DNA from 3 places in the uncultured Nisaea sp. genome. Region 3 is predicted to be linked to each of the others. Evidence: predicted binding sites of a transcription regulator. Region 3 holds the regulator's gene; each other region holds the start of a gene.
The links. Region 3 encodes LexA, which represses DNA repair genes until DNA is damaged. Its sites were predicted from a motif close to ATGTTCTANTTTGGTTC; they were not measured.
Positions count from the first base shown of each region.

Region 1: uvrA (excinuclease ABC subunit UvrA) is a predicted target of LexA. The motif match lies at 6,949-6,965, and genes of this name have one in related genera.
Region 2: AAC126_RS09435 (septum formation initiator family protein) is a predicted target of LexA. The motif match lies at 3,708-3,724, and genes of this name have one in related genera.

Region 1 is NZ_CAXBDC010000032.1:7,713-18,458, forward strand. Features, by position in the region: gene gyrA (DNA gyrase subunit A) at 1-2,180, opposite strand, end outside; gene AAC126_RS09155 (class I SAM-dependent methyltransferase) at 2,340-3,167, opposite strand; gene AAC126_RS09160 (LysR family transcriptional regulator) at 3,287-4,189, opposite strand; gene AAC126_RS09165 (CoA transferase) at 4,228-5,379, opposite strand; gene AAC126_RS09170 (haloacid dehalogenase type II) at 5,366-6,094, opposite strand; gene ssb (single-stranded DNA-binding protein) at 6,273-6,800, opposite strand; gene uvrA (excinuclease ABC subunit UvrA) at 6,984-9,848, shown strand; gene AAC126_RS09185 (helix-turn-helix domain-containing protein) at 9,856-10,122, opposite strand; gene AAC126_RS09190 (DMT family transporter) at 10,282-10,746, shown strand, end outside.
Region 2 is NZ_CAXBDC010000034.1:1,283-12,028, forward strand. Features, by position in the region: gene AAC126_RS09420 (pyruvate dehydrogenase complex dihydrolipoamide acetyltransferase) at 1-591, opposite strand, end outside; gene AAC126_RS09425 (pyruvate dehydrogenase complex E1 component subunit beta) at 604-1,989, opposite strand; gene pdhA (pyruvate dehydrogenase (acetyl-transferring) E1 component subunit alpha) at 2,045-3,088, opposite strand; gene AAC126_RS09435 (septum formation initiator family protein) at 3,238-3,654, opposite strand; gene eno (phosphopyruvate hydratase) at 3,820-5,103, opposite strand; gene AAC126_RS09445 (cupin domain-containing protein) at 5,269-5,742, shown strand; gene AAC126_RS09450 (glyoxalase superfamily protein) at 5,929-6,366, shown strand; gene AAC126_RS09455 (tetratricopeptide repeat protein) at 6,502-7,905, opposite strand; gene kdsA (3-deoxy-8-phosphooctulonate synthase) at 7,922-8,764, opposite strand; gene AAC126_RS09465 (CTP synthase) at 8,801-10,435, opposite strand; gene secG (preprotein translocase subunit SecG) at 10,538-10,746, opposite strand, start outside.
Region 3 is NZ_CAXBDC010000026.1:8,888-19,633, reverse strand. Features, by position in the region: gene AAC126_RS07975 (ComEC/Rec2 family competence protein) at 1-1,585, shown strand, start outside; gene AAC126_RS07970 (hypothetical protein) at 1,670-1,984, shown strand; gene lexA (transcriptional repressor LexA) at 1,994-2,761, opposite strand; gene glp (gephyrin-like molybdotransferase Glp) at 2,862-4,115, opposite strand; gene moaC (cyclic pyranopterin monophosphate synthase MoaC) at 4,105-4,581, opposite strand; gene trpC (indole-3-glycerol phosphate synthase TrpC) at 4,614-5,420, opposite strand; gene trpD (anthranilate phosphoribosyltransferase) at 5,413-6,462, opposite strand; gene AAC126_RS07940 (aminodeoxychorismate/anthranilate synthase component II) at 6,459-7,091, opposite strand; gene AAC126_RS07935 (divergent polysaccharide deacetylase family protein) at 7,221-8,336, shown strand; gene AAC126_RS07930 (GNAT family N-acetyltransferase) at 8,358-8,807, shown strand; gene AAC126_RS07925 (gamma-glutamyltransferase) at 8,921-10,528, opposite strand.

The DNA.
Region 1 (10,746 bases), on a different contig from region 3:
TCACCCGCGCCAAGCCGGATCCCGCGAACACCAAGCGAATCACGGCCGCGGAACAGCCGGACATCGGTTGCCCGGAAGCGAATCGCCTTGCCGTCCCGTGTGGTCAGGAAGACATCGTCCTCCTCCATGCAGGGCTGCACATTGATCAGACGATCATTTTCATCAAGCCGCATGGCGATCTTGCCGTTGCGCTTGATGTTGGTGAAGTCGGACAGCGCGTTCCGGCGCACGGTGCCTGCCGAGGTCGCGAACATGATGTGCATGCCCGCCCATTCTTCCTCTTCCGCTGGCATCGGCATGATGGTCTGGATCCACTCCCCTGGCTCCAGCGGAAGCAGATTCACCAGCGCCTTGCCCCGCGATTGCGGGGTGCCGATCGGCAGGCGGTAGGTCTTCATCTGATAGACCATGCCGCGCGAGGTGAAGAAGAGAATCGGCGTGTGGGTGTTGGCGACGAACAGCCGACTGACGAAATCCTCGTCCCGTGTGGCCATACCGGAACGGCCCTTGCCACCACGCTTCTGGGATCTGTAGGTCGAAAGCGGCACGCGCTTGATATAGCCGTTATGGCTGACCGTAACGACCATGTCTTCACGCTGGATCAGGTCTTCCATGTCGTGCTCGAACTCGGCATCGACAAGTTCGGTCCGGCGCGGTGTGGCGTAGGCTTCCTTGGCTGCGACCAGCTCCTCGCGCAGCACTTCCATCATGCGCTGGCGTGACTGCAGGATTTCCAGGTACCCGGCGATCTTGGACGCCAGTTCCTTGGTTTCCTCGATCAGCTTGTCGCGTTCCATCCCGGTCAGGCGTTGCAGACGCAACTCCAGAATGGCGCGGACCTGGGCATCGGACAGGCGGTATTTGCCGTCGACGACCTTGTGTCCCGGGTCATCGATGATGCCGATGAATTCCTCGACATCCTCCGCCGGCCAGTCCCGGCCCATCAACTGCTCGCGGGCATCCGCCGCATCGCGGGAAGCCCGGATTACCCGGATCACCTCATCGATATTGTTCACGGCGACCAGCAGACCGGCCAAGACATGCGCCCGGTCCCGCGCCTTGCGCAGAAGGAAGCGGGTCCGCCGGGTAATGACGACTTCGCGGAACGCAATGAAGGCAACGATCACGTCGCGCAGATTCATCTGTTCCGGCTTGCCGCCATTCAGCGCCAGCATATTGACGCCGAAGCTGGTCTGTAGCGGGGTGAAACGGTAGAGCTGGCTCAGCACCACGTCCGGCACGGCATCTCGCTTGAGCTCGACAACGACGCGCACCCCGTCGCGGTCACTCTCGTCCCGCAACTCGGCGATGCCTTCGATGGTTTTTTCGCGCACAAGTTCAGCGATACGCTCCATCAGGCGGGATTTGTTCACCTGATAAGGGATTTCGCTGACGACGATAGCGTGACGATCCTTGCGGATTTCCTGAATATCCGCCTTGGACCGCATCATCACCGAGCCGCGCCCGGTATGATAGGCGTCGCGGATACCGTTCTTACCGAGGATCATGGCGCCGGTCGGGAAATCCGGGCCCGGCACGATCTCGATCAGCTCATCAATGGTGATTCCCGGATTGTCCACATAGGCACAGCAGGCGTCGATAACCTCGCCCAGATTGTGCGGCGGAATATTCGTGGCCATGCCGACGGCGATACCGCCGGCACCGTTCACCAGCAGGTTCGGATATTCGGCAGGCAGAACACTGGGTTCGGTCGTCGTTTCGTCATAGTTCGCGATGTAGTCGACCGTATCCTTGTCGATATCGCGGAGCAGACCCTCGGCGGATTTCGCGAGGCGTGCTTCGGTATAACGCATGGCCGCGGCCGGATCGCCGTCCATCGAGCCGAAGTTACCCTGGCCGTCGACCAGCGGCAGGCGCATGGAGAATTCCTGCGCCATGCGGACCATCGCGTCATAGATCGCGCTGTCGCCGTGCGGGTGATACTGCCCCATGACGGCACCGACGATGTTCGCCGATTTACGGTAGGGCTTGGACCAGTCGTATCCGCCCTCCTTCATGGCATAGAGAATCCGGCGATGAACCGGTTTCAGGCCGTCACGTACATCGGGGAGCGCCCGCGAGACGATCACGCTCATCGCGTAATCGAGATAGGAGCGCTTCATTTCGTCTTCGATGGAGACAGGCGAAATGTCGAATGAGGAGGATTCGGATGAGGTCAATTCACGCGATTTCCGGTTAGTTACGTCCCTGTCGACGGCGGCGGTACCCGTTTAAACGTCAGCCCTCCGCCAGGACCTTCAGAGTCCTTGAATTTATAACAGAACGGTAACGAAGGAACAATCTTTACGGCGTTTTTTTCGTCCGGAATTATTGCTTTATTACAATGGCTTGCGAGCCGATATTGAATAACTTAGCGGAAGCCGTGGCATGCCTTCGGGCAAACGGTACAGACCACCCTCGCACGGCTCCATGAAAGCCAGCGCCTTCCAGGCCACCGTATCGAACTCATGCAGGTATTCAATCCGCAGCCCGGCATCGACCAAAGCGGTCACGACTTCACCGACCGGATGGGTCCATTCATAGGATCGTTTTGTCTTCAAAGCCGCGTTTTCGTCCGAATAAACAGCGGTATCGTCGAAAGATATCGGGTCCGGCTTGTGGAAATAATCATAGACCGGCGCATGCGGCGCAGGTGCGTGATCGTCAAAGCTCAAGATGACCGGATGCTGGTCCAGAAAATAGAATCGGCCGCCGGGCTTCACAAAATGCGAGATGACTTTTGCCCAGCCCTCGATGTCGGGCAGCCAGCAGATCGTCCCCCAACTGACGAAAACCAGATCGTAAACACCATCGATCAGGGATGGAGCGTCGTAGACATTTCCTTCAACGAAGGTTGCTTCAATGCCCGCCTTCTCCGCCAGCTCTCGCGCCTGCTTGATGGCCACGGGAGAGAAATCCAGCCCGGTCACACTTTTAGCGCCCTTCTGGGCCAGCAGCAGCGTGTCCATCCCGAAATGACATTGCAGATGCAGGATATCCAGGCCCTCGACTGAGCCCAGTTCCTCCAGTTCCGTCTTATGCAGGTCACGCGTATTGTCGGAGCCACCGAGGAAGGCCTCTACGCCATAGTCGCTGTTCCGCGAGGTGTAGTTCACCTCCGCCAGCTCGTTCCATTTCTGCCTGTTGGCTTCCTGAAAGCGATCCATTGCTCTCTCCCCCGAGCGGTTCACGCATGGCTCTGTTTTGCCCGTGCCCTTGCGAAAACAGGATCACTCAGTATGAAGTTTCAGACTGATTGGCAAGGTTGCAGCCCGCAATGCGCCGATCAGTCAGGACGGATGCGCATGATTCTCTCACGCAGGAAGAGGATTGCCGGGTCGTCGGCAAGGCGGCGATGCCAGTAGAGCGACCAATCGAAGGTGGTATCCGGAAAAGGCGGCTCGAGCAGCGCCAGGCCATATTGTGCCTGTGTCTTACTGGCGATGCTGTGCGGCAGGATCGCGACCAGATCGGATTGCGCCACAATGTCCGGAACCGCAAGCCAGTGCGGCACCGTCGCCCGGACGTGCCGCCGGCGCCCAAGGCTGGCAAGCTGACGATCGGCGAAACGGTCATCGATCGGGCTCTGCGCGACCTTGATCTGTGATGTCGCAAGAAACCCTTCCAGCGTTCCGAGCCGGACAAGGTCCGGATGGTCCCCGCGCGCGGCAATAACCACGCGGTCCCTGAAGAAAAACTCACTTCGGATCGATTTCGGCGCGCGCAGATCCGTACTGACGGCAAGCTCGATGCGATTCTGCTCCAGCGCATCGACCGTCGCATCCGGGCTCAGATGCAGAATTTCCAGCTCCATCCCCGGTGCGTCACGACTGAGACACTCAAGCAACCCTGGCAGCAACAGCCGTGACAGCAGATCCGAGAGCCTGATCGGCACACAGCGGGTGCTGGCACGCGGATCAAAATTGTCGGGCTCCTCGACCAGACGCCCGATCTCCCGCAACACCCGCCGGATATCCGGCTCCAGGGCCAGGGCGCGCGGGGTCGGAACCATTTCTCCGCCCTGCCTGACCAGCAGATCATCCTGAAATGTCTCCCGAAGACGGCTCAGCGCCGCACTCATGCCCGGCTGCCCGATCCCGGCAAGTTGCGCCGCCCGCGTGACATGGCGGGTCTGCATCAGGGCATCGAAAGCCTTCAGAAGATTGAAATCGGTTTTGTGCAGGCTCATCCACGCATCTTATCGTGACAGGGCCATGTTGTCCGGCCTCAGCTATTCCGTTCCGGCAAGCCAGAGAGAACCTCTTCCGTATGTTCCCCGAGTATGGGCGGGGCTTCATAGATATCGAGAGGAGTCCGGCTCATTCGTGCCGGGTTTTTGATGTTTCTCACCGTACCCGCGCTTGCATGGGGCATACCGGCGATCATGCCGCGCATCTCCAGAATCTCGCTGTCGCAAACCTCGGCAACGGTCCGGATTGCACCGCAGGGAAGACCAAGCGGCTGCAATAATTCCAGCCACTCGTCCCTGTCCCGCCCGGCAATGATTGCGGTGACAAGAGGTGTCAGCACATCCCTGTTGCGCACCCGGTCCTCCGCGCCCGCGAACCGTTCGTCAGCGGCAAGCTCCGGGCGATCGATGGCGCCGCAGAAAGCACGCCACAAACCGTCATTGGCGATCCCCAGATTGATCCAACCATCGGCGGCCTTGAAGGTTTCGTAGGGAACAATCGTCGGATGCGCATTTCCGCGCCGCCTTGGCGGTTCGCCCGTGGCAAAATAGATCCCGGCATTGAATGTCAGCAGCGAAGCCACAGTCTCATACATGGAGATCTGCACATGCTGGCCCGCTCCATCCCGTTGACGGGCATAGAGCGCAGCCATAATCGCCTGCGATGCCGTGAGGCCGGCCGTCAGGTCAGCGATTGAGGTGCCAACTTTATAGGGAGCACCATCTTCCGGGCCGGTCAGGTCCATCAATCCGGCCTCTCCCTGGATGATAACATCATATCCCGGCCGATCCCGCCCGGGGCCGGTATCGCCAAATCCGGAAATCGAGGCATAGACAAGCTCCGGCCGGCGCTGTCTCACCGCGTCATACCCGAAACCCAGCCGGTCCATGACACCCGGCCTGAAATTCTCGACCAGGACATCGCTGGCATCGATCAGGCGCCAGAGCTCTTCCTTGTCCCTATCCGACTTGAGATCAAGAACGACGCTTTTCTTGTTCCGGTTCACGGACAGGAAATAGGCGGACTGATCGCCCTGATAGGGCGGAGCGAAAGCCCGCGCGTCATCCCCCTTCCCCGGACGCTCGATCTTGATCACCTCGGCGCCGAAATCGCCAAGCTGCATTGTGCAGAACGGTCCCGAGACAACCCGCGTCAGATCGACGACACGAATCCCGTCAAGCGGTCTCACGGCTAGCCCCGCACATCGTGTCCGCGAGTTCGGTGAAATCAGAGACGATCAGATCCGGCTGATGCGGTGTTTCGCCGAACGGCCTCTTGCGCCTGTCGATGAAGGCAGCTCGCATGCCATAGGATTTCGCACCGATACAGTCGAAGGCGTGATTGGCGACGAAGAGGCAGCCTGACCGGTCGAGGCCGGATAATTCCTCTGCCTTGGCGTAGGTTTTCCAGTGCGGTTTGAAATAACCGGCCTGGTCGACCGAGATCACGTCATCAAAATCGAAACCTATATAGGGACCGGCTGCTTTCAGCATGTCGCTGTCCCCGTTCGACAGGATGATCAGCTTGTATCCGGCCGCCCGAAGTTTCGCCAGCGCGGCAAGGACATCCGGGAACGGGCGAAGCTTTTCGATCTCCGATACAAGCCATTCCACCTCGGCCTGCCTGTATTCAACTCCGCAACGATCGAGGACGAACGAAACCGCCCGATGGCCTATCTGACGATAGGGCGTGTGACCGCGATCACAGAGCGCATCGATCATCGAGTTTTCGAAATGAGTCCGGCGCCACCATGTGACGAAGCGGTGCGCCTCGCCGTCCCAGCCTTTGTCCTTGAGGAAGGGAGTGGCAATCTCGGTCAGGCCCGATTGCATATCGACGACCGTACCGTACTGGTCAAAGACCAGTGCCTTGATTTCCCGTTTCAGAATTGCGTGTTGCGCCATTTGTGAATCCCCCTGTGTTGGTTCGGGAGATTGGGGCCACAACGAAAGCCATTCTGGAAATCGATAATCCGGATGCCGTCATTGTCAAAATTGATAACGGCCATCTCTTTGCCTTGCAGGCAAAGAAAAGCCCGGGCTGCTGAGCGGCCCGGGCTTTTCCCTGAAATATGAGCAGTGCCTAGAACGGGATCTCGTCATCGAGATCACCCGGGCCGCCCGCCGGTGCCGGGCCGCTGCCTCCGCCGCCATAACCGCCACCCTGGTTCCCGCCTCCAGAGCCGCCGCCGTAACCGCCGCCCTGATTGTAACCGTCGTCACCGCCATAGCCGCCGCCCTGGCCGCCACCGCCTTCATTACGGCCGTCGAGCATCTGCAGCTCGCCACGGAAGCGCTGCAACACGATTTCGGTGCTGTATTTTTCGACGCCCGACTGGTCGGTCCATTTGCGGGTCTGCAACTGGCCCTCGACATAAATTTTCGAGCCCTTGCGGAGATACTGCTCGGCGACCTTTGCGAGGTTCTCGTTAAAGATCACCACCCGGTGCCATTCGGTCTTCTCCTTGCGCTCACCACTATTGCGGTCGCGCCAGGATTCCGAGGTTGCGACCGAGAGGTTCACGACCTTGTTGCCGTCCTGCATGCTCCGGATGTCCGGATCGCGTCCGAGATTGCCGACAAGGATGACCTTATTGACGCTGCCTGCCATGGTTCTATTTCCACTCTGCGAATTTGTTTGCCGGACTGTCCCATATCCGAAGCGGCTAATCCAGTCGTGATGCTTTCAGGGCGTCAATCCTCGGGATTTGCTGCACCTGCAAAATGCGGGTGGTCAAGACCGGCTGCGCACCGTATAAATGTTTCTGTTTCGTTCTTAGTCCGGATTCCGCCAATGTCAGCCTCTTCCGAACCTAAAGATATCCGTGTCCAGGGTGCCCGCGAGCACAACCTGAAAAGCGTCGATGTCTCCATACCGAGGAACAGCCTGACGGTTCTGACCGGGTTGAGCGGTTCCGGCAAATCCTCGCTGGCCTTCGATACAATCTATGCCGAAGGGCAACGCCGCTATGTCGAGAGCCTGTCGGCCTATGCCCGGCAGTTCCTGGAGCTGATGCAGAAACCGGACGTGGACCTGATCGAGGGTCTGTCACCGGCGATCTCCATCGAGCAGAAGACAACGTCCCGGAACCCGCGCTCCACGGTTGGCACGGTGACGGAGATCTACGATTATCTGCGGCTTCTCTATGCCCGGATCGGTATCCCCTACTCGCCCGCGACCGGCCTGCCGATCGAGAGCCAGACTGTCAGCCAGATGGTCGACCTGATTCTCGAGATGGAAGAAGGCACCCGGCTTTACCTGCTGGCGCCGATCGTGCGTGGCCGCAAGGGTGAGTATCGCAAGGAAATGGCGGAGCTGCGCAAGCAGGGCTTCCAGCGCCTCAAGGTCAATGGCGAACTTTATGAAATCGATGACGTACCGGCGCTGAACAAGAAGCTGAAACACAATATCGAAGTGGTGGTGGACCGGCTCGTCGTCCGTGAAGGTATAGGCACCCGGCTCGCCGATTCCGTGGAGACCGCGCTGGAACTGTCGGACGGCCTGCTGATTGCCGAGGACGCGTCCAGCGGTGAGCGCAAGACTTTCTCTGCCAAGTTCGCCTGCCCGGTTTCCGGCTTCACCATTGACGAGATCGAGCCGCGGCTGTTTTCCTTCAATAATCCCTTTGGCGCCTGCCCGACCTGCGACGGGCTCGGCAACAGCATGTATTTTGACCCGGACCTGATTGTTCCGGACGGCAGTAAGACCCTGCGCAAGGGGGCCATTGCGCCATGGGCCGGCTCCTCCTCGAAATATTACATGCAATCCCTGGAGAGTCTGGCGAAGCATCTGGATGTCTCTCTCGACACCCCGTTCAAGGATCTGCCCGAAATGGCGCAGCGCGCCCTGCTCTACGGTACAGGTAGCGAACGCGTGGTGATGACCTTCGACGACGGACTGCGTAGCTATCAAACCAACAAGCCCTTCGAAGGGCTGGTGCCGAATATGGAGCGGCGTTTCCGGGAGACCGATTCCGCCTGGAGCCGTGAAGAGCTTTCCAAATATCAATCCGTGGCACCATGCGAGGTCTGTCACGGGCAGCGTCTGAAACCTGAAGCGCTGGCGGTGAAAATCGAAGGCCGCAATATCAGTGAGCTGACGGAGCTGTCGATCTCCGAGGCGGTGAAATGGTTCACCGGGTTGAGTGAAAGCCTGACGGGACAGCAGGCGGAGATTGCCGAGCGCATCCTGAAGGAAATCAACGAACGTCTTGGTTTTCTTAACAATGTCGGGCTCGACTACCTCACCATGTCGCGGGCGTCAGGCACTCTGTCAGGCGGCGAAAGCCAGCGTATCCGCCTCGCCTCCCAGATCGGCTCCGGCCTGACCGGCGTGCTCTATGTACTGGATGAACCCTCCATCGGTTTGCACCAGAGGGATAATGACCGGCTGCTGACCACCCTCGTCCGGTTGCGCAATCTCGGTAACACCGTGCTCGTGGTGGAGCATGACGAGGATGCGATCCGGGCCGCCGACTATGTGGTCGATATGGGCCCCGGCGCAGGCGTTCATGGCGGTACCGTGGTTGCCGCCGGCACGCCGGAAGAAGTCATGCGGGCACCGCAGAGCCTGACAGGGCAGTACCTCACTGGCCTTCGCCAGGTGCCGATCCCGGCAAAGCGGCGTAAAGCGACCAAGAAGCGGCATATCCGGCTGACCGGCGCTACGGCGAACAATCTGGACGATGTCACGGTCTCGATCCCGCTCGGTACCATGACCTGCATCACCGGGGTTTCCGGCGGCGGCAAGTCTTCCCTGATCATTGAGACCCTGTGGAAAGCCATTGCCAAGAAGCTGCATGGCGCCCGCGAGCATCCGGGACCGTACGACGAAATTCACGGACTCGAGTTCATCGACAAGGTCGTGGATATCGATCAGTCGCCGATCGGCCGCACGCCGCGCTCGAACCCCGCGACCTATACCGGCGCCTTCACGCCAATCCGGGACTGGTTCGCCGGCTTGCCGGAAGCCAAGACGCGCGGCTACAAAGCCGGGCGCTTTTCTTTCAACGTGAAAGGCGGCCGTTGCGAGGCCTGTCAGGGCGACGGCGTCATCAAGATCGAGATGCACTTCCTGCCGGACGTTTATGTCCAGTGCGATGTCTGCAAGGGCAAGCGCTACAACCGGGAAACGCTTGAGATCACCTACAAGGAGAAATCCATTGCCGACGTGCTCGCCCTCACGGTCGAGGAAGGCGTGGAGTTTTTCATGGCGGTGCCGTCGATCCGTGACAAGCTTGTGACCCTGGATCAGGTCGGGCTTGGATATGTCCAGATCGGCCAGGCGGCGACGACACTCTCCGGCGGTGAAGCTCAACGGGTGAAGCTGTCCAAGGAACTGTCACGCCGGGCAACGGGTAAGACACTCTATATCCTCGACGAACCCACGACCGGGCTGCATTTCGAGGATATCCGCAAGCTGATGGAAGTGCTCCATACTCTTGTTGACCAGGGCAACACGGTGATTGTCATCGAGCATAATCTCGAGGTCATCAAAACCGCCGACTGGATCGTGGATCTTGGTCCCGAGGGCGGTTCAGGCGGGGGCAGGATCATCGCTGAAGGCACGCCCGAGACCGTTGCCGAGACAGCGGGCAGTTACACCGGCAAATATCTCGCGCCCTATCTGGCAGCCGCCGGAGCGAAGAAAAGCGCCTGATCCCGGCCTATAGAGTCCGGGTCCAGTCCGCAGCCCAGTCACCGAGCGGTTTCAGTTTCTGGAACAGCTCGGTGCCCGAGGCTGTGAGGACATATCCGCCTTCGGCTTTCTCAACCAGCCCAGCGGTTCTCAACTCCTTCAGGCGCGTATTGAGCACGGTTGGAGAGACCGTGTCGCAGCGGCTCTGCAATTCCCTGAACGTCAACGCTTCGGAACTGAGATTCCACAGGATGCCCAGCGCCCAGCGGCGGCCAAGCAGATCGAAAAGGACCATGATCGGCTGACCGGTACGCGATCCGCGTACGGGTTCTCCGGGCCGGGGAATTTTTGTCAGGTTTTCTCTTGTCATGTCGCTATTAAAAACGTAGCAATATCGCTACTTAATTTGTAGCATGCTTTGTCACACCTACCAACCCTCATGCAGGAGGTTGCGATGCATCTCGTCATTCTTTGGAGTCTTCTTGCGGTGTCCTGGAGCGGCTCCTACGCCGCCGTAAAAATCGGACTGGACGGATTTGGCCCCTTCACCATTGTTGCCGGCCGCCTTCTGATCGGCGCCGGCATGCTCTATGTCATCATGCGTTTCCGTGCGGGACAGTTGCCCGTCAACGGGCCTGCCCTGCTTGCCTATGCCGTTCCCGCACTCTTCGGAAACCTGGTGCCGTTTCTCCTGATTGGTTTCGGAGAACTCCATGTGGATAGCGGGTTGGCCGCACTGCTTATGGGAATTGCGCCGGTTGTAACGGTGATGCTGGCCCCGCTTTTGATCACGGATGAATATCTGACCCCGCGCTCCCTGTTCGGCATAGCCTTTGGCCTGGCTGGTCTGCTGGTGCTGGTCGGAACCACGGCGCTTTCCGGTCTCGGTCAGCATGTCACAGGACAACTGGCTATCCTT
Region 2 (10,746 bases), on a different contig from region 3:
GGGTGCGGAGTCAGCAGCAGCCGGAGCAGCCTTGCCGGTGCCGCCTGCGATAGCTTCCTCGATATCATGCTTCACGATCCGGCCATTCGGACCGGAGCCCGAGATCTGTCCGAGATCGAGCCCTGCCTGCTCCGCCATACGGCGGGCGAGCGGGCTGGCGAACACGCGTTCGCCCGACGATGCGGCTGGAGCCGGTGCAGGTTTCGGCGCCGGTGTCTCTTTTTTAGCTGCCGGTGCAGGTGCTGCCGCCGGAGCGGGCTCAGGTGCCGGTTCCGGCTTGGCTTCCGCTTTCGGAGCCGGACCGCCGCTACCGGCGACGGCGTCCATGTCGACACTGCCGGCGTCTTCGCCTTCTTCCAGAATCACGGCGATCGGCGCATTGACGGCAACATTATCGGTGCCGGCGGCAACGATGATCTTGCCCAACGTGCCTTCATCCACGGCTTCGACTTCCATCGTTGCCTTATCGGTTTCGATCTCCGCAATCACATCACCGGCGGAAATCTTGTCGCCCTCGGCTACCATCCAGGTGGCGAGTTTGCCCTCTGTCATGGTCGGCGACAGGGCAGGCATCAGAACGGGTATGGCCATCTTGTCTCTCCCTTAGCCGCGATAGCAGACGGACTTTGCCGCCTCGATGATGTTTTCCACCTGCGGCAGAGCCATTGCTTCCAGATTGGCCGCATACGGCATCGGCACGTCTTCACCGGCAACGCGCGCAACCGGCGCATCGAGATGGTCGAAAGCCTGCTCCATCACCATGGTCGCGATTTCGGAGCCGATACCACAGGTCGCCCAGCCTTCCTCGCATGTGACGAGGCGGTTGGTTTTCTGTACGGAGGCGACAATCGTGGCCGTATCGAGCGGACGGATGGTGCGCAGGTCGATGACCTCGGCGCTGATCCCCTCCTCGGCCAGTTTCTCGGCCGCCTTCAGGGCCTTGCCGACCATGATGGAGAAGGCAGTGATGGTCACGTCCGTGCCTTCGCGGACGATCTTGGCCTTGCCGATCGGAACGGTGAAGTCCTCGCTCACCGGCACGTCGAAGGACTGGCCGTAGAGCACCTCGTTTTCGAGGAAAATCACCGGGTTCGGATCACGGATCGCGGACTTCAGCAGGCCCTTGGCATCGGCCGCCGAATAGGGGGAGACCACCTTGAGGCCCGGGCAATGCGCGTACCAGCTGGCATAGCACTGGGAATGCTGCGCACCGACTCGTGCAGCGGCGCCGTTCGGGCCGCGGAACACCATCGGGCAGCCCATCTGGCCGCCGGACATGTAGAGTGTCTTGGCGGCCGAGTTGATGATGTGGTCGATCGCCTGCATGGCGAAGTTGAAGGTCATGAACTCGACAACCGGCTTCAGACCACCGAAAGCCGCCCCGACGGCGAGACCGGCAAAACCGTGCTCGGTGATCGGCGTGTCGATCACCCGCTTGTCGCCGAATTCCTGCAGCAGCCCCTGGGTCACCTTGTAGGCACCCTGATATTCCGCGACCTCTTCGCCCATGACGAAGACGCGGTCATCCGACCGCATTTCCTCGGCCATGGCATCCCGCAAGGCTTCGCGGATGGTCTGGGTCTTCACCTCGTCGAAATACTTGTCCTCGTCACTCTCCGGCACCACGGCGGCCGGAGCAGCAGGCGCGGCGGAGGCAGGTTCTTTCGCTTTCGGCTCTTCAGCGGCCGGAGCTTCGGCTACCGGTGCGGGTGCTGCATCAGCGCTATCGATGGCGCTGGCGTCCTCGCCCTCTTCCAGCAGAACCGCAATCGGGGTGTTCACCGCGACATTGTCGGTCCCGGCATCCACCAGAATCTTGCCGATCGTGCCTTCGTCAACGGCCTCGACTTCCATCGTGGCCTTGTCGGTCTCAATCTCCGCAAGCACATCACCGGCGGAAACAGTATCCCCTTCCTTGACCATCCAGGTGGCAAGTTTGCCCTCGGTCATGGTCGGCGACAGGGCCGGCATCAGGATTTGTACGCTCATTCGCTTCTTCCTCCCGCGGCGCCGCGCAGAACCTGCGCGGGCAGCGCGCGCTTACTCAGGCTTCGACCAAAATATCCGTGAAGAGTTCGGAAGGATCCGGCTCCGGGCTGGACTGGGCGAAATCGGCGGCGTCCGTAACAATCGCCTTGATCTCGCGGTCGATGCCCTTCAGCTCTTCTTCCTCGACTCCGATTTCCAGCAGGGTCGCCCGCAGCTGGTCGATCGGGTCATGCTCCTGACGCATCTTGTTGACCTCGTCCTTGGTCCGGTATTTCGCCGGATCGGACATGGAATGGCCGCGATAGCGGTAGGTCTTCATTTCCAGGATGTACGGGCCCTTGCCGGAGCGGCAATGCTTGACCGCTTTCTCCGCCGCTTCCTGTACGGCGACGACATCCATGCCGTCCACTTCCGCACCCGGAATGCCATAGGCCGCGCCACGCTGGTAGAGCGAAATACCGGCCGCCGCACGGGTTACCGAGGTACCCATGGCGTATTTGTTGTTCTCGATGATGAAGATGACCGGCAGCTTCCAGAGCGCCGCCATATTGAACGTCTCGTAGACCTGGCCCTGGTTCAGGGCGCCATCGCCGAGATAGGTCAGGCTGACCTCGTTGGTGCCGTTGAACTTGTTGGCGAAGGCAAGACCCGCACCGATCGGAACCTGGGCGCCAACGATACCGTGGCCCCCGTAAAAATCCTTCTCGCGGCTGAACATGTGCATGGAGCCGCCCTTGCCCTTGGAGTAGCCACCAATCCGGCCGGTCAACTCAGCCATCACACCGCGCGCATCCATGCCACAGGCAAGCATATGTCCGTGATCGCGGTAGCTGGTGACGACCTTGTCGCCCTTGCCAATGGCGGACTGCATGCCGACCACGACCGCTTCCTGGCCGATATAGAGGTGGCAGAAGCCGCCGATCAGCCCCATCCCGTACATCTGACCCGCTTTTTCCTCGAACCGGCGGATCAGCAGCATGTCGCGATAAAACGGCAGCAGCTCCGCAGCGTTGTTCTTTGGTGGTTTGGCGGGTCGGGATTTACGAGTCCGTGTGGGTGCGCTGCGGCTGGCGCCGGCAGCAGACTTCGCTTGAGCCATCTCTCTCCCTTTCGACCGGATCAAAGGTGTCATTTGATGCGTTGACACCTCAGTTGGTATGGAAAGAGAAGTACTTCAAATTAATTGGATTTTCAATAGAGTTAACTTATTGAAAATAAAGAGATATCCTATATTCAACCCGATTTAGGTTAATTGTTGTTGGAAGCTATTGAAATTGCCCGCGTTTTTGCATTTTTGTGCATTGCATCAATGGTTTGCTGCGCTGCACCAACGGGTTTTACCGTCTCCGTGGCGGACATTCCGGAGATCACGAAATCATCCTGATCCAGGTAGTTCAGCACCCGGCGCGCCTGCTCTGTCAGCAGGTCACGGTCGATGCTGTCCGGATGCAGCATCGAGACCTTTTTCTCCAGCGACTCGCGCTTGCCCTTGAGCACGGCAAGCTTGGCCTCCGCGATCTCTATCTTGCTGTCGAGCGCGCGCCAGGCATGGATGCCCCGGTCGCCCTCAATGGAATGGAAAACGAAATAGCCAAGGAGCAGGCAGCCGATAACCGGGCCGACCACGTGTCGTGCACGCCGTTTGAACTCGAATGCGAGGGTCATGACCTGTCTCCAATGACCCGCAGTGAATCACTCGCGAATCGGACGGTCAACGTGAACGAAATGAGAACCTTCAATTTAAGGTTCTCAATCGGAACAACATGTTGCCAAAAGGACTCACCCGGAGACGACGTGATCGCCTCCGGGTTGAAGTGTCACGCGATTTTATCAGGCGCGCGGGCCGAGGGCTGCACGGCCGGCATAACGGGCCGCCGAGCCAAGGTCTTCCTCGATCCGGATCAGCTGATTGTACTTCGCCATCCGGTCGGAGCGGGAGAGCGAACCGGTCTTGATCTGTCCGGCATTCACGGCAACCGCGAGGTCCGCAATAGTCGAATCCTCGGTCTCGCCGGAACGGTGCGACATGACCGTGGTGTAACCGGCCTTGTGCGCCGTCTCGCAGGCATCCAGTGTCTCGGTCAGGGTGCCGATCTGGTTGACCTTCACCAGAATGGAGTTGGCCGCGCCCATGGCGATGCCCTTGCGCAACCGTGCCGGGTTGGTGACGAACAGATCGTCGCCGACAATCTGGACCTTGCCGCCGATCCGGTCCGTCAGGGCCTTGAAGCCGTCCCAGTCATCCTCGGACAGCGCATCCTCGATGGAGACGATCGGGAAACGGGCGCAGAGATCCTCATAGAGATCGATCATGCCGCCCGCATCCAGCGTCTTACCCTGCCCGGCCAGCACATACTTGCCGTCCTTGAAGAATTCCGTCGAAGCCGGATCGAGCGCGATGGCGACATCGTCACCCGGCTTGTAACCAGCGGCTTCAATCGCCGACATGACGAAGCCCAGGGCTTCCTCTTCGCTCTTCAGGTCCGGTGCGAAACCGCCCTCGTCGCCGACATTGGTGCTGTGCCCGGCCTCGGAGAGCTTCTTCTTCAGCGCGTGGAACACTTCCGCTCCGACGCGCACTCCATCCGCCAGAGTGGCAGCGGAGACCGGCATGATCATGAATTCCTGGAAGTCGATCGGGTTATCCGCATGCGCCCCGCCATTGATGATGTTCATCATCGGCGTCGGCAGCAAATGGGCGAAAGCGCCGCCGATATAGCGGTAGAGCGGCATCTCGTGATCGTCGGCTGCGGCTTTGGCGACGGCAAGGCTGACGCCAAGCATCGCGTTGGCGCCGAGGCGCTCCTTCTTGTCGGTGCCGTCGAGTTCGAGCAGGGTTTTGTCGATGACGATCTGCTCGCTCGCATCCATATCGTAGAGCGCGTCGAAGATCTCGCCATTCACCGCGTCCACGGCCTGCAGCACACCCTTGCCGCCATAGCGGCCGGCATCCTGATCGCGCAGCTCCAGAGCCTCGTAAGCGCCCGTGGAGGCACCGGACGGCACGGCGGCGCGGCCCATGGCACCGGTCTCAAGGGTCACATCGACCTCGACGGTCGGGTTGCCGCGGCTGTCGAGAATCTCGCGTCCGGTGATATCGACGATGGCGCTCATGGGATCGTTCTCCAGAAAGACGATGATCGGATCTGAAATCGCCGGAAACCCCGGCCGGGAGAGGCATACTCGGCGCGGCGTCCGGTTGCAATGCCGTCGCGGTGATTTTGTGTGTGGTCACGCTTCCCCTATGATCCTGTTAACCAAAACACAGGAGAGACAGGAATGAGCAAACCGGCGAAACCGGCCTTCGATCCGATGGATGTTCCGGCACGGATCGGCAGCAGCTATCCCGCCCCGTTCCAGGAAGGCTGCGAGCTGCGCGAGAAGAGGCAGCTTGGCGAATTCGGCGGGCTGGTCAATTTCGGCGTCAACCTGACGACAGTGCCCCCGGGACAGGGTTCCGCCCTGCGCCACTGGCACACGATGCAGGATGAATTCGTCTTCATCGTTTCCGGCGAGCTGACGCTGATCACCGATGCTGGCGAGCAGGTTCTGACGCCCGGCATGTGCGCGGCCTTCCCGAAGAACAAACCCGACGCCCACTGCCTGGTGAACCGGTCCGATGCGCCGGCAAGCTACCTCGAAGTCGGTGACCGGACGCCCGGCGATCAGGTGGATTATCCGGAACTCGATCTCAGGGTTGACTGGGTCGACGGTGACCATCAGTTCCAGAAGAAAGACGGCACGCCCTATTGAGGGTCTGTTGACTTGAACGCTTTTGCCGGTATTTTCCACGAACGGGCTCGGGGATGCCCGCCGCTCGCGGCTCTGCCACGGTGAAATCCCCTTCAAGACGATGATCAAACCGATGTCTCCGGCATGCGGGAATGGCAAGGCGAGCACCATTCACTTTCCGCATGTCGCGTGGATGAAAGGTTTGTCATGTCCGACAGCGAAACACTTCCCTCAACCGAAGAGCTGAAATACAGCGCCGGCGAACTACGCCGAGACCTCGCGGCGCAGGGGATCGTCATTTCCCACAGCCAGTCCCTTGAACGGATCGCCCACGACATGGGCTTCAAGGACTGGAACAGCCTGTCAGCCGCAGCCAGCCGGCCCAAAAACCGGAGCCCGGTCAGCAAGGGCGACCGCGTCACCGGCCGCTATCTCGGCCAGCCATTCACGGCAACTGTTCTGGATGTCAGTGCCGCCGAAATGCACGCCCGCTTCCGCGTCACCCTGCATTTCGACGAACCGGTCGACGTGGTGACGTTCGAGAGTTTCTCGTCCTTCCGCCAGCGCGTCACCTGCACGCTAACGCCTGATGGCAGGACGCCGCAGAAAACTTCAAACGGCGCGCCACAACTGGTGTTGGATTGAGAATCCGGGATAACAACATCCCCCCACACACCGTCATCCCGGTGAAAATCGGGATCCATGTAAGGCGCACACCACCCTACGATGCCTAGGTCCCGGATCGGGGTCCGGGATGACGGCGGTGATAGGTGACTTTCGTCAGGCCTGCGCGAGTAATTCGTCCGCGCGGGACTTGGCGCTCGTCGCCTCGGGAGTATCTCCCAGCGCGTCGCCATAGCGCTGCCAGCTCCAGGCGCTGTGCGGCTTCCGGGTTGTCCGCTCGGCGAGTAGAGCGCGGGCGATACGGGGATCGTTGCCTTTCAGGCTCGCGTCCACGAGCATTTCCTCGAACACGTCGCGCTGCGCATGGCTGCCGCCGATCAGGCGGATGTCATAGCGCACCGGCCAGATCAGGGAAACGGCGCGGGATGGGTTGCCGGTGCGGATGGCGGTCATGGCGCCGGCCAGGGCGAGGCCGACTTTCTTCGTGACCTTCGCCTGTGTCTGGCCCCGGGTACCTTCGCCGTCAGCGTAGGCGCGCAGCTTCTCGACCAGCTCACCCGCCTCTTCCATCCGGCCGGCGCCAAGCAGCGCCATCAGGTAATGCAGGCTAACGAAAACGAGTTCGTGATCGTCCAAGTGGTTCTTTGCCAGCTCCGCCAACGCGGCCCAGCGTTCCGGGCCGACTTTGATACCGTAAAGTTCCAGCCGCCAGAGCAATGCTGCCGCGTTCACCACGTCGAGATACTGGTCCGCCTCAAGATCGCTGGCGACCTGACTGTCATAGAGCTCCAGCACCGTGTCGAACTCGTAGCGTTCCAGATGAAACAGTGTGCGGTGCCACCAGACATGGAAGCGGAAATTGTGCACGGAACTCCAGTGCGGCTCCAGGCCCTGGATCCAGTCGATCCCTTCCCGGTGCCGGCCTTCCATCTCCATGACATGGGCGACGGCATGCACGCTCCAGGCATCCTTCGGGTCGATATCGACCGCCTCGCGCGCCATCCGCTCGCCCCGGCGGTAATCGCCGGATTCCTCCAGCCCGAAACCGTACATGCCGATCAGGTTGCCGTAGAGCGGATGGGATTTGTCCCAGGACGGCAGAACCCGGGCCACGCTGTCCCGCATTTTGCTGCCGTCTCCGGCATAGAAATGGGCGAAATGGGCCAGCCGGAGCGCCAGCATGTCCGTCGGATGATCGAGCAGAACGCTCTCCCAGGCATCCGCCGCGCCATCGATATTCCCGGCGCACCAGTTGTCGAGGGCAGCGAGGTGGCCCTGCTCCCGGTCGGTAATCGCAATCCTGGAGGAAAGCTCTTTCGCGGTACCGAGCGCCTTGTCCGCCCGCAATGCCATTGCCTTTGTCCCGAAGAGCTTCATGAAATAGCCTTGGGTCACATGTGCGAGAGGCATGTCCGGGTCGGCGGTCAGGGTATTTTTGAGACGGTCGCCGGTATCGCGCGTGAAGCGGACATAGCCCTCAACGGTCCCGCCGAAAGCCGCTGCGGCCTCCCCGGAGGCGGCTGTGACTGAAAGTCCAAGACCATCCGAGAAAACCGGCATTTTCCGCTCCTGAGGCTTATTCGAGAGAGATGGGATTCGCTTTCGCGAGACTGTCGAATGCCTGCAGAGTTTCAAGCAGTGCGCGCATTTCCGCAAGGGGCACCATGTTCGGACCGTCGCTTGGCGCGCTCATCGGGTCCTCGTGGGTCTCGATGAAAACACCGGCGATGCCGAGGGAGATTGCCGCACGCGCCAGCACCGGCACGAACTCGCGCTGACCGCCGGACGTGCCGCCCTGCCCGCCCGGCTGCTGCACGGAATGGGTCGCATCGAAGATGATCGGATAGCCGGTCTTGGCCATGGTCGGCAGGCCGCGCATGTCGCTGACCAGGGTGTTGTAGCCGAAGCTCGTTCCCCGGTCCGTCAGCAGGATGTTCTCATTGCCGGTGCTGGCGACCTTGGCCGCCACATTCGGCATTTCCCACGGGGCCAGGAACTGGCCCTTCTTCACGTTCACGGTCTTGCCGGTCGCGGCTGCCGCGAGCAGCAGGTCCGTCTGACGGCAGAGGAAGGCCGGGATCTGAAGGATGTCGACATATTCGCCGACCTGCGCGCATTGCTGGGATTCGTGCACGTCCGTCAGCACCGGGCAGCCGAATTTCTCCCGCACCTCGGCCAGGATCGGCAGGCCTTTTTCCATGCCGACACCACGGCCGGAGCCGACACTGGTCCGGTTCGCCTTGTCGTAGGAGCTTTTATAGATGAAGCCGATGCCGAGATCGGCGCAGATACCAGTCAGGGCTTCCGCCATCTCCAGCGCATGGTCCCGGCTTTCCATGGCGCAGGGCCCGGCGATGAGCGCGAAGGGCTTGTCATTGGCAAACTCAACGGGACCGACTTTGACGGTTTTCGCGCTCATATGGATCCTCCCGGGCCGTACCCGGCCCACCTCGACCTAGACGAGACGGGACTGGGTAACGGCAGCCTCGATAAAGCTGGTGAAAAGCGGATGCGGCTCGAACGGCTTCGACTTCAGTTCCGGATGGAACTGCACGCCGATGAACCAGGGATGGCTCGGCAGCTCGACAATCTCCGGCAACTCGCCATCCGGCGACAGGCCAGAGAACCGCAAACCGGCCGCTTCCAGTGCCGCCTTGTGATTGATGTTCACCTCATAGCGGTGCCGGTGACGCTCGCTGATCATCTCGGTGCCGTAAATTTCGCGCACCTTGGAATCGGCGACCAGGCTGCAATCATAGGCGCCCAGACGCATGGTCCCGCCAAGATCGCCGTCCGCCGCGCGCTGCTCTGTCTCGTTGCCGCGCACCCATTCGGTCAGCAGGCCGACAATCGGAAGCTCGCACGGACCGAACTCGGTCGAGCCAGCGCCCTCCATCCCGGCCAGCGCACGGGCGGCTTCGATCACCGCCATCTGCATGCCGAAACAGATCCCGAAATAAGGAATCTTGTGTTCGCGGGCGAAAGTCACGGCCTTGACCTTGCCTTCGGCTCCGCGTTCGCCAAAACCGCCGGGCACCAGGATGCCGTGGACATCCTCGAGCCGGTGAAGAGTGTCGTCGCGCTCGAAGATTTCGCTGTCGATCCAGTCCAGCTCCACCTTCACCTTGTTGGCAATGCCGCCATGGGTCAGGGATTCGGCGAGAGACTTATAACTGTCCAGCAGGCTGGTATATTTGCCGACAACCGCGATCTTCACCGTGCCTTCCGGATTGCGGACGGTATGGGTGATATCGGTCCAGCGCGTCAGATCCGGTTCCGGCTCGCCCTCTTCCAGCAGACCAAAATGGCGGCAGACCTCAACATCGAACCCGTCATTATGGTAGGCGACCGGCACGTGATAGATCGAATCCACGTCGAGCGCCGGGATCACCGCTTCCGGGCGGATGTTACAGAACAGTGCGATCTTGCGGCGCTGCTCGGCCGGGATCTCATGCTCGGAGCGGCACAGCAGGATGTCCGGCTGAATACCGACGCTCTGCAGTTCCTTCACCGAATGCTGGGTCGGCTTGGTCTTCAGCTCGCCGGCGGAAGCAATCCACGGCACCAGCGTCAGATGCACGAACAGGGAGCGCTCGCGGCCAAGCTCGTTGCCGAGCTGACGGATCGCCTCGAGAAATGGCAGGCTTTCGATATCGCCGACCGTGCCGCCGATCTCGCACAGCACGAAATCCTCGTCTCCGAGATTCGACCTGCAGAATTCCTTGATGGCGTCGGTGACGTGCGGAATGACCTGGATGGTGGCGCCGAGATAGTCGCCGCGCCGCTCCCGCGAGATCACGTCCATATAGATCTGGCCGGTGGATACGCTGTCATTCTTGGTCGCGGAGACCCCGGTGAAGCGTTCGTAATGGCCGAGATCGAGATCGGTTTCCGCGCCGTCGTCGGTGACGAAGACTTCGCCGTGCTGATACGGGCTCATGGTGCCCGGATCCACGTTCAGGTAAGGGTCGAGCTTGCGCAGCCGGACCTTATAGCCGCGCGCTTGCAGGAGCGAGCCAAGGGCCGCAGAGGCGAGACCTTTACCGAGAGAGGAAACCACGCCGCCGGTGATGAAAATAAAGCGAGACATGGAGCTGCGTTATATCCGAATTGATGAAACTGACATAGACAAAACGCGCCCGTTCGCCCGCCCGTTTTCGAGCGGGGCGCCGAACACGCCGGAAACTAAGAGTTATTCAGAGACCGGAGCCGCGGGACCGGTCGGAGCAGCAGGCTCGGAAGTCACCGGAACCTGATCGGCAATCGAGCCGCGTGTGTTCGTTTCGGCGAGAATCGCAAGCAGGATACTCGTGCCGAAGAAGCAGGCCGCGAGAATTGCCGTGCTCCGGGTCAGCAGGTTTGCCGTACCGCGTGCGGACATGAAACCGCCGCCAGCGCCGC
Region 3 (10,746 bases):
GCCGCCGCCAGTCTCTCCCTATGCATATGATTTCCAGAGGGCGCTTTATTTCGACGGGATAGGCGCCGTCGGCTTTGCCCTTGGCCCGCTGACCGTCGAGACGCGGGGGGAGGTGCCTTGGTCCGGCAGGCTTGCGGCCCTTCGTACAACGCTTTCGGACCGAATCAGGGCGCGGCTTCCGGGGGATACCGGCGCGCTCGCCGCGGCCTTGCTTGTCGGTGACCGGGATTGGATCTCCGAGCGTGCGACAGAGGCCATGCGCGATGTGGGGATCGCGCATTTGCTGGCGATCTCCGGGTTGCATATGGGGCTTGTCGCGGGCTGTGTCTTTTTCTTTATCCGCCTGCTGCTGAGCCTCAATGCAAAGACGGCATTGCTCTGGCCAACAAGAAGAGCGGCGGCAGCGGGAGCGGTACTGTTTGCGACGGCTTATCTGCTGTTGTCGGGGGCTTCGGTGCCGACGCAACGTGCCTATATCATGACATTAGCGGTGCTGATCGGCGTTGTGATTGGCCGGCGGGCTATTTCCATGCGCCTGATCGCGACCGCTGCGGCGAGTATCATGGCGGTGCGCCCCGAATATGTACTGGGCGCAAGTTTTCAGTTGTCGTTCGCAGCAGTCACTTGCCTCGTCGCCGTTTACGAGACCGGTGTCTGGAGCCGGTATCCGGTGCGGGGCCGTCCACTTGCCGGGGTTACCCGGTATGTCGTCCTGCTCGCTCTCAGCTCCCTTGTCGCCTCGACCGCCACACTGCCGCTGGCGCTGTATCATTTTCAGAAAGCCGCGCTTTATGGCGTTGCGGCCAATCTGCTTGCCGTTCCGGCGGCAAGCCTCTGGATCATGCCGTTTGGCGTCGCGGTCTTGCTTCTGATGCCATTCGAGCTGGAGGGGGCTGCATTGGTCGCGATGGGATGGGGCATCGATGGCGTGCTCCGTCTTGCCACCATCGTTCAGAGCTGGCCGCATGCAACGCATACGGTCGTGGCGGCCCCCGGCTGGGTTATCGGTTTTACGGCATGTGCCGGTCTTTGGCTGTGCCTGTTCCGTGGCCGCCTGCGGCTCGGCGCCGCTCCCGTTCTTGCCGTCTGCCTGGCCGTTCTGCTGGTGGGGCCCTGGGCCTCTCCCGACCTGCTGATTGCCGACCGTGCCCGGATGGTCGGTGTCATTTCGGAGGCACAGATCGTCACAACCTCCGGCCGTTCCGGGTTTTCTGTCGGAGTCTGGCGCCGCCGCGCCGGCTTGCCGGATATGCGGGAGGGCGAGCCAAAGCAGTCATCCAGGTTCAATTGCGACAGTCTGGGATGTGCCATCACCGCATCGCGGCTGGGGGCTGTGGCCTGGTCGTCGGACGCGCAGTCACTTTCCGAGGATTGTCAGAGAGCGGACGTTCTGGTGACCCGCATTCGTGTGCCGGACATCTGTCCGGCTCCGCGTTTGATCGTCGGACCGAAGCAGATCAGACCCGGTGGCTCCATCGCGATCTGGCTGGATGAACCGGTGCCCAAAGTGATATATTCAAGAGACATTCAAGGGAACAGGCCCTGGTCCAGCGTGACGAAGCGTTTGCGCTATAAAACAAATTGAATTTTTATGCGAAAAAAGAGATAACTTTAGTCAAAATAATTATCTTTATTGTGCGGGCTGCGTTTTTTGAAAGGTGATGTGCCAGTGTCGGATACTTTGAAAAAGCGGGCTCTGCGCATTCTGGCTGACTCGGTTTCCGATGTTGTCGGCACCAAGAACCTTGCCTATATCGCGATCAAGAAAGCCTCCGACGAAGAAGGAAACGAAGCGCGTCATGAATGGGCGACGTCGGTTTTCGATCAAATCCCGCTGACCAACCGGCGCGAGATCAAGAGTGTCGCGATCAACAAGGCGCAGGAAGAACGGCGCCACGTCCTTTCCGTCCGGGCACGCAACAAGCCGCAGCCAGAAGTGAAGATCGCCGATCTTGGTGTGATCTGGGGCGCGAACGCCGGCTAATTGCCGGCCTCAATATTTCCGCATCAACCCGACGAGACTGCCCTGAATCCGGACCTGATCCGGGCCGAATATCCGCGTCTCGTAATTCGGGTTGGCTGGCTCCAGCGCAATGGCATGGCCGCGCCGGCGGAGCCTTTTCAGCGTGACTTCATGCTCGTCCACGAGGGCAACGACAATACTGCCGTTTTCGGCGGTATCGCCGCGTTTGATGACAACCGTATCGCCATCGAGGATACCGGCATCGACCATGGAATCGCCGGAAACCTCCAGCGCGTAATGCTCCCCCGCCCGGATCATGGAGCCGGGAATGCCGATGCGTGCACTATTGTCCCGCAGTGCTTCGATCGGTGTGCCGGCGGCAATCCGCCCGAGCATGGGAAGATCGATCATCTCTTCGTCAGAATGCGTGGCTTCCGCGGGAGCCTGTCTGGGAACATCTTCGTCATTGCGGGAGGCGCGGGCGAAATTTCCAGGGATGACATTCGGGGTAAAGCCACGGCTGGCCGTACGGTCCAATGCAGCGGGATGCATTGTGTCCGCCTGGGCCGGAACCGTTGCGCTTGAATCGGGTGTGCGCAGTATTTCCAGAGCACGGGCCCTGTGCGGCAGGCGTCGGATGAAGCCGCGCTCTTCCAGTGCGGTGATCAGCCGGTGAATACCTGACTTTGATTTCAGGTCCAGTGCGTCCTTCATCTCGTCGAAAGAAGGGGAGACTCCGTTCTCTTCCAGCCGTTTCTGGATGAATAGCAACAGTTGGTGCTGCTTCTTTGTGAGCATCAGGGACTCCCGCACTGGTTCCGTCAGGAACAAAAGATAAACATTTGCAATGTTCTACTTTGGTTCCTGTTCTGCGTCAAGCCTCTGATCGAGCGGGAGATCAGATTGAAATGGTGCCGATACCAAGGGGAAGAACATCGACTTTGGTGCCGGCAGAGAGCGCCGGGCCGTGTGGCGGGCGGATCAGCAGACAGTTTGCATCGGCCAGCAGGGCCAGCATGGAGCTGTCCTGCCGTTCGAAGATCTCGACCACGGCTTCGCCGTTTTCATCCAGATGATAGGTCGCGCGCAGATAGTCCTGGCGCCGGTCGTTTTCCTTCAGCGGCATGGCGAGGCGCGCTTTCAGAGTGCGGTTGTCCGGCTCTGTCCGGCCGAGCATGGCGGAGATGGCCGGCCGCAGGAATACCGTGCCGCAGACGATGGTGGAAACCGGGTTGCCGGGCAGGCCAAGCAGCGGGGTGTCGCCGATATGGCCAAAAATCAGCGGCTTGCCGGGCCGCATGGCGATCTTCCAGAAATCAAGCTCAAGTCCGCCCGGACCGAATTTGTCGCTGCCGAGTGCGTGACGGACAAGATCGTGCTCGCCAACGGAGGCGCCGCCGGTCGTGATCAGGATATCCGCACCTTTGGCGCCGCGCACCATGGCCTGCAGGCCCTCGACCGTGTCCGGCGCGATGCCGAGAATGGTCGGCTCACCGCCGCAGGCCCTGACCAGTGCCGCCAATGCGTAGCTGTTGGAGCTGACGATCTTGTTCGGTCCTGTCGGATCGCCGGGCCGGATGATCTCGTCGCCGGTCGGCAGGATGGCCACGCGCGGTTTCCGCCGGACCTCGATCCACGGCACGTTCATCGCGGCGGCCATGCCGATATCCCGTGCGGTCAGCACGCGTCCGGTCTTGATCCGGACATCGCCTTCCCGGAAATCGAGGCCGGCCGGGCGCACATAGGCGCCGGTCTTCGTTGCCTCGGTGATTTCGAGAGTGGCCCCGTCAACTTCCGCGCTGGCTTTCACGTCTTCCTGGATGACGATGGTATCGGCGCCGTCGGGCACCGCACCGCCCGTGAAGATGCGGACTGCTTCACCGGGACCGACTGTGCCGTCGAAGATATGTCCGGCGGGGGCGGTGCCGATCCGTTTCAGGCTGGCGCCTGCTGCGGCAACATCCGCACCGCGCACGGCATAGCCGTCCATAGCGGAGACGGCTTCCGGCGGCTGGGTGCGCCGGGCGGCGATATCGGCAGCCGCGGTGCGCCCGTGGGCGTCCGTCAGCGGCACTTCCTCGGCCGGCATGAGCGGCATTGCGGAAAGGATGCGGCTGAGGGCTTCCTCGACCGGCAGCAGATCATTCGCCATGCCAGTCTCCGGATTTGCCGCCTGCCTTGTGAAGGAGGCGGATGTTCTCGAGCTTCATGCCCCGGTCCACGGCCTTGCACATGTCATAGACGGTGAGGGCGGCGACGCTGACGGCGGTCAGCGCCTCCATCTCGACACCGGTGCGGCCCTTCAGCTTGCAGGTAGCGCTGATATCGACGGCATTGCGGTCCGTATCGCAGGTCAGCTCGACCTTGACGGAGGTGAGGGCAAGCGGATGACAGAGAGGGATCAGGTCCGGCGTCTTCTTCGCGCCCATGATGCCGGCAAGCCGGGCAACGGAGAGCACATCACCCTTCTTCACACCGCCATCGACGATCAGTTTCATGGTCTCGGGGGCCATGGTTACCGTACCGGCCGCCGTGGCGGTGCGCTCGGTGATGTCCTTGTCGCCGACATCGACCATGGCGGCATTGCCGCGCTCGTCGAAATGGGTCAGTTCACTCATCGTGTTATCCGTATGCCTAAAGGGCGGGACGCTCAGGCGACCGCCGGTACGGGGTCGCTCAGAAGCATTGCGGTCGCGCGGCGCACATCCTCCTGCCGCATCAGGCTTTCGCCAACCAGGAAGCAGCGTGCGCCAACGGCAGCCATGCGGGCAAGGTCGGACGGCTCATAGAGGCCGCTTTCGGAAATCAGGATCCGGTCCGCCGGAATCCGGGCGGCGAGTTCCTCTGTGGTCGCGATATCCGTCACCATGGTTTTCAGGTTACGGTTATTGACGCCGAGCAGCGGTGATTTCAGCGCGAGGGCCCGGTCCAGCTCCGCGCCGTCATGCACTTCGATCAGCACATCCATACCGAGCTCCATGGCCAGCGCTTCGAGATCGGCCGCTTGTGCGTCCTCGAGGGCGGCCATGATCAGCAGGATGCAGTCGGCGCCAAGCGCACGGGCTTCCCAGACCTGATAGGGGTCGAGCATGAAATCCTTGCGCAGGACCGGCAGCGTCACCGCATTCCGGGCCGCGATCAGGAAATCGTCATGGCCCTGGAAATAGGGCTGGTCCGTCAGAACGGAGAGACAGGTGGCGCCGCCCGCCGCATAGGCTTCGGCAAGCCGTGGCGGGTCGAAATCGGCACGGATCAGGCCTTTGCTGGGCGAGGCTTTCTTGACCTCGGCAATCAGTCCGTAGCCAATCCGGGAGGCCCTTTTGAGGGCGGCTCCGAACCCGCGCGGCGCCGACGCCTCATTGACGTGCGACTTCAGCTTACCGACCGGCCGGATGGCCTTGCAGGAGGCAATATGCTCACGCTTGTCGGCGCAGATCTTGGCGAGAATATCACTCATTTTCGGTTGCCTTGTTGAGCGAGTTGGTCACCGCGACAAGCGCCAGAAGCTTCGCCAGTGCCTTGCCGCTGTCGATCGCCTCGGCGGCCATGGCAACGCCGTCTTTCAGATTGGAGACCTTTTCGGAAACCATCAGGGCGGCGGCGGTATTGAACAGCACCACGTCGCGATAGGGGCCTGTCTGGCCTTCCAGCAGGTCGCGCAGAGCCTTCGCGTTCTCTTCCGGGGCGCCGCCCTTGAGATCTTCCGGCTTTGCCAGCGGCAGTCCCGCATCTTCCGGAGAAATCTCGAAAGAGCGGACCTTGCCGTCCTCCAGTGCGGAGACATAGGTCGGGCCGGTCGTGGTGATTTCATCGAGGCCATCGGAGCCGTGCACGACCCAGGCCCGTTCGGAGCCGAGCTTGCCCAGCACCTGTGCCACCGGCTCCACCCATTCACGGGCGAACACGCCGACGAGCTGGCGCTTCACGAAGGCCGGGTTGGAAAGCGGGCCGAGCAGGTTGAAGATCGTCCGGGTGCCGAGTTCGACGCGCGTGCCGCCGACATGGCGCATGGAGGAATGGTGGCGGGGTGCCATCAGGAAACAGATACCTGCATCGTTGATGGCCTTCTGCACCAGGCTCATGTCGCACTCGTTATTGATGCCGAGCGCGCTCAGCACGTCGGCGGCGCCGGTGCGGGAGGAGAGCGCGCGGTTGCCGTGTTTCGCGACCGGCTGGCCCGTGCCGGCCAGCACAAAGGCACTGGCGGAGGAGATGTTGTAGGTCTTCGCCCCGTCGCCGCCGGTGCCGACCGTGTCCATGGCATCGGCGGGTGCACTGACGCGCAGGGCTTTTGCCCGCATCGCCTTCGCGGCGCCGGTAATCTCCTCGACGGTTTCGCCCCGGACCCGGAGCGCCATCAGGAAGCCGCCCATCTGCGCCGGTGTGGCGTTGCCCGACATGATGATGTCGAACGCTGCCTCGGCCTGCTCTTCCGACAGCGATGCGCCGGTCGCCACGTGCCCGATCAGCGACTTCATGTCCTGGATGTCGCCGCTCATGTTCCGGTTTTCCGCAATTCCGATTCAAGCTGTTCCAGCGGCTTCAACGGCTCGGCATTGACGCCGGAAATCCGCAGGAAGTTCTGCAGCAGCTTGTGGCCATGCTCGGAGGCGATGCTCTCGGGATGGAACTGGACGCCATGGATCGGCAGTTCGCGGTGCTGCAGCCCCATGATCATGCCGTCTTCCGTCTCGGCGGTAATCTCAAGACAATCAGGCAAGCTCGCCCGGTCGACGACCAGAGAGTGATAGCGGGTCGCGTCGAACGGGCTTGGCAGTCCCTGGAACACCCCCTTGTCCGTATGGGTGACCGGACTGATCTTGCCGTGCATCGGCACCGGCCCACGGGTGATCTTGCCACCGAAGGCCTGTCCGATAGACTGCAGCCCGAGGCAAACGCCAAACACGGGAACCTTCCCGGCGGCGCGCTCGATCAGCTCCAGGCAGATGCCGGCACTGTCCGGATCGCGCGGACCGGGCGAAAGCACAATACCCTGCGGGTTCTGCGCCATCACCTCGTCGGTGCTGATCTGGTCATTCCGGTGAACAACCACCTCCACGCCCAGTGACCCGAGAAAGTGCCACAGATTGTAGGTGAAGCTGTCGTAATTGTCGATAAGTATGAACATTTTCAGACTTTTATCGAATTATGTTGATGTAATATCGGAGGCTCTTCTAGTGTTTATAGCAAGCCACCGCGCGAGCGCATAGAGACTGCCCCGGCAGGCCTGGCTTGGCAAACCCTTTTGGACCAGTTCATGGCGCGGAAACGCAAAGATAAAAACAGGATCAGCACACTTGCTCTCGCCGCTGCCGGAGGGGCATTCGTGCTGGCCGTCTTTGGCGTCGGGCTTTGGGCCGGTATGCAGTTCGGGGCGGAGCCATCGGCAGAAATGCCGGCCGGAACGTCTGCGGGCAATGATGCGGCGGACAAATCGCCCGGGTCTGCCCGCCAGGCGGCCGCGCTTCCGGCGCCCGAGCCTGCCGGCCCCAAACCGCTTGATCAGGCCGCACTGGACCGGCTGATTGCCAAGGTCGCGGAGCCGGTGCCGGAAGAGAATACAAAGCCCGTGCCCGCAATCATTCCTCCCATTGAGCCTCCCGTCACGGATCTGGTGCCTTCAAAAACGCCTGCCTGGATCCGGAACTCGGTCGCCTACAAGGCGGAAGCCAGCAAGCCGATGATTGCGCTGGTGATAGACGATGTCGGGATCGACCGGCGCCGCTCGGACGCGGTGGTTGCCCTGCCCGGGCCGCTCACGCTGTCTTTTCTGACTTATGCCCATGATCTGGACAAACAGACCGCGGCCGCGCGGGCCCGAGGGCACGAGCTGATGGTGCATGTGCCGATGCAGCCGAAGAGTGCGGATGCGGATCCCGGCCCGAAGGTGCTCCGGGTGCGGGATACGCCGGTGCAGCTTGCCGAAAAGCTCGAATGGGGACTTTCCAGGTTTGGCGGCTATGTCGGCGTGAATAATCACATGGGCAGCCGTTTCACCACCGACCGGACAGGCATGCAGGCCGTGATGACGGCGCTTGGCGGGCGGGGGCTGTTCTTTCTCGATTCGATGACGGCGCCGGACAGCGCCGGCGTCAGCACGGCACGGGCGGCCGGGGTGCCCGTGCTGACCCGGGATGTCTTCCTGGATAACGAAGATTCCCCGGAGGAGGTTCGCTATCGTCTGGAGCAGGTCGAGAAAATCGCCCTCAGGACCGGTGCCGCCATCGCCATCGGTCACCCGCACGATGCGACAATCACCGTGCTGCGGGACTGGATACCGGATGCGCTATCCCGCGGATTTGCAATCGTTCCGGTTTCCGCGCTTGTCCGCAGGCGGTATCCGGCGCTATGGAAACAGGCAGGACGTTCTTGATCCACCGTAAAGGAGTCGATCATGGTTGATTGGACATTCGAGAGCTTTGAAAGCCTCTCTTGCGCCGATCTCTATGACATCCTGAGGCAGCGTCAGGATATCTTCGTTCTTGAGCAGAAATGTTTTTATCCGGATATCGACGGCAAGGACCATCTGGCGCGCCACCTGATCGGGCGCGCTGAGGATGGTACTTTTCTCGCCTATCTGCGCGTTCTTGGCCCCGGAGATTATTACGACGAGCCAGCGCTTGGCCGGGTGCTGGTGACGCCGGAGGCGCGGGGCAGGGGGCTTGCCCGGAAGCTGATGGAAGAGGGCCATGCCCGCGCCCGCGCGCTCTACGGGGACACGCCGATCAGGCTTAATGCGCAAGCCTATCTCAAGGATTTTTACCTGAGTGTCGGCTACGAAATCATCCGCGGTCCCTATGACGAGGACGGCATCCCGCATTACGAGATGCTGAAGGCGGCCTGAGAGGCATTCAGGGAGCCAGTCGCCTGTCCCGGGAAACCCTTCAAGGTTCCATACTGGGACAGGCGGGAAAGTCTTTTGGGACGACGAGCAGGCCCGCTTACCGGGAGAGATCTTCAGATTGCAACGGCCGCTCCGTCCCGGCGCGAATCCGCAGCACCTGAGAGGGCGCCGCTTTTCGGATCGCGTCGGATCGCATGCATGCCACCGCACTGCATGGAGAAGGGCGTTGTCATCTCGATCTCATGGCCACGCCGTTTCAACTCCGCGATCACCGGCTCCTCCACGCGGGCTTCGAGATTGACCTTGGCTCCGTCCCAAAGCCGGGCGCGCGGCGCGTCGATCGCAGCCTGAAGCTCGAGACCGAAATCGAGATGATGGACCATGGCCTGCGCCTGGGTTTGCAGGATGCCGTAGCTTCCGGGTGTGCCAAGTGCGAGCACGGCCTCGCTGTCCTGGTCGAGCGAGATGGAGGGGGCGAGGCACATCCCGAAACGCTGCCCGCCGACAAGGCGGTTCGGAGAGTCCGGGTGCAGATCGCCCCAGTTCATGAAGTTGTTCATGGTCACGCCCGTTCCCGGAATGACGACACCGGAGCCGAACATGGACCCGAGGCTTTGGGTCAGGCATACGGCGTTGCCGTCGCGGTCCATGGCGGAAAAGGATGTTGTGTGTTCACGCAATTCCGCGCCCCCGGGAAGAGGACCGTCGCCGAATTGCTCCGTGCGCCCGATGATCGGTGCCGGGGCGAGGAGGAGATCGCGTAGCGGCGCGATGTGACGTTCGCCGAGGAGCTCCGCCACCCGTTCCGGACTGCATTTGTTGTTGCGGATGCGGGTTTCCGCCGCCAGGCGGACAGCCCGGAAAACCATATCCAGATGATCCGCCGAAAGATGCTCCCTGGTCCCGATATCAAGACCGTCGAGCAGTTTCATGGTCAGCAGGAATTGAAAGGATTCGGCAGGCGGCGGCGGCACGTGAATGTCGAGCCCCCGGTAATTCGTGACCACCGGGTCTTCCCAGACCGGCGCGACGGCGGCGAGATCGTCTTCGCTCATGCAGCCACCAAGCGCGCGGAGATGCGCGATCATCTTTCGCCCGAGGGGGCCGTCATAGAGATAGGAAGGCCCTTCAGTAGCAATGGCTTCCAGGGTTTCCGCCAGATCGGGCTGCTTCAGGACCGCATTGAGGGTGGCATTGTTGGTTGGATCGACATAGGTCGAGAGCCATTCCGGCTGCATCGCCCTCGGGCGGCTGACCTCCACCATCTCGACAAAGAATGGTGAGACAGGGATGCCTTGCCGCGCATGCTTGATAGCCGGCGCCAGAAGCGTGCTCAACGGGAGTGTGCCGAGTTCTGAGGCAAGCGTGCACCAGCCGGCGAGATTGCCCGGCGTTCCGCTCGCATTCGCCCCGTCCAGGATATCCTGGCTCTTCAGTTTCGCGGCATCGAAGGCGGCCGGCACCGGCGGGTGAAAATCGAGAACGCGGACTTTGCGTTCTTTCGCCGTGAATACTGTTGCGCATCCGAGACCGGCAAGGCCGGACATGAACGGTTCGGCGACGTTGAGAACTGCGGCGGTGGCAACGATGGCATCGAATGCATTGCCACCCGCCTCCAGCATTTTCGCCCCTGCTGCCGAGGCCAGCGGATGGGCGGAAGAGACCATCCCGCCGACCGCACGCACTGTCGGACGGCCATGTGAATAGACGGCGACACCCATCGAAATTCCCCCGTTGAATTAAAGAGAGGCGGGCAGGACACCCGCATCCATTTGTGAGCCGCAGAACGCGACTGGAGCGAGGATGCAGGTGACGGGAGGGATGATCAATCCCAAAGACGCCCCTGCGGCCGGGTGGAGAGGCGAGACCGGGTGCGGAGAGTACGCGAGAAATTGTCCGGCGTGGCGATGAGCTGGCTGTCACAAACGGCATCCCGCAT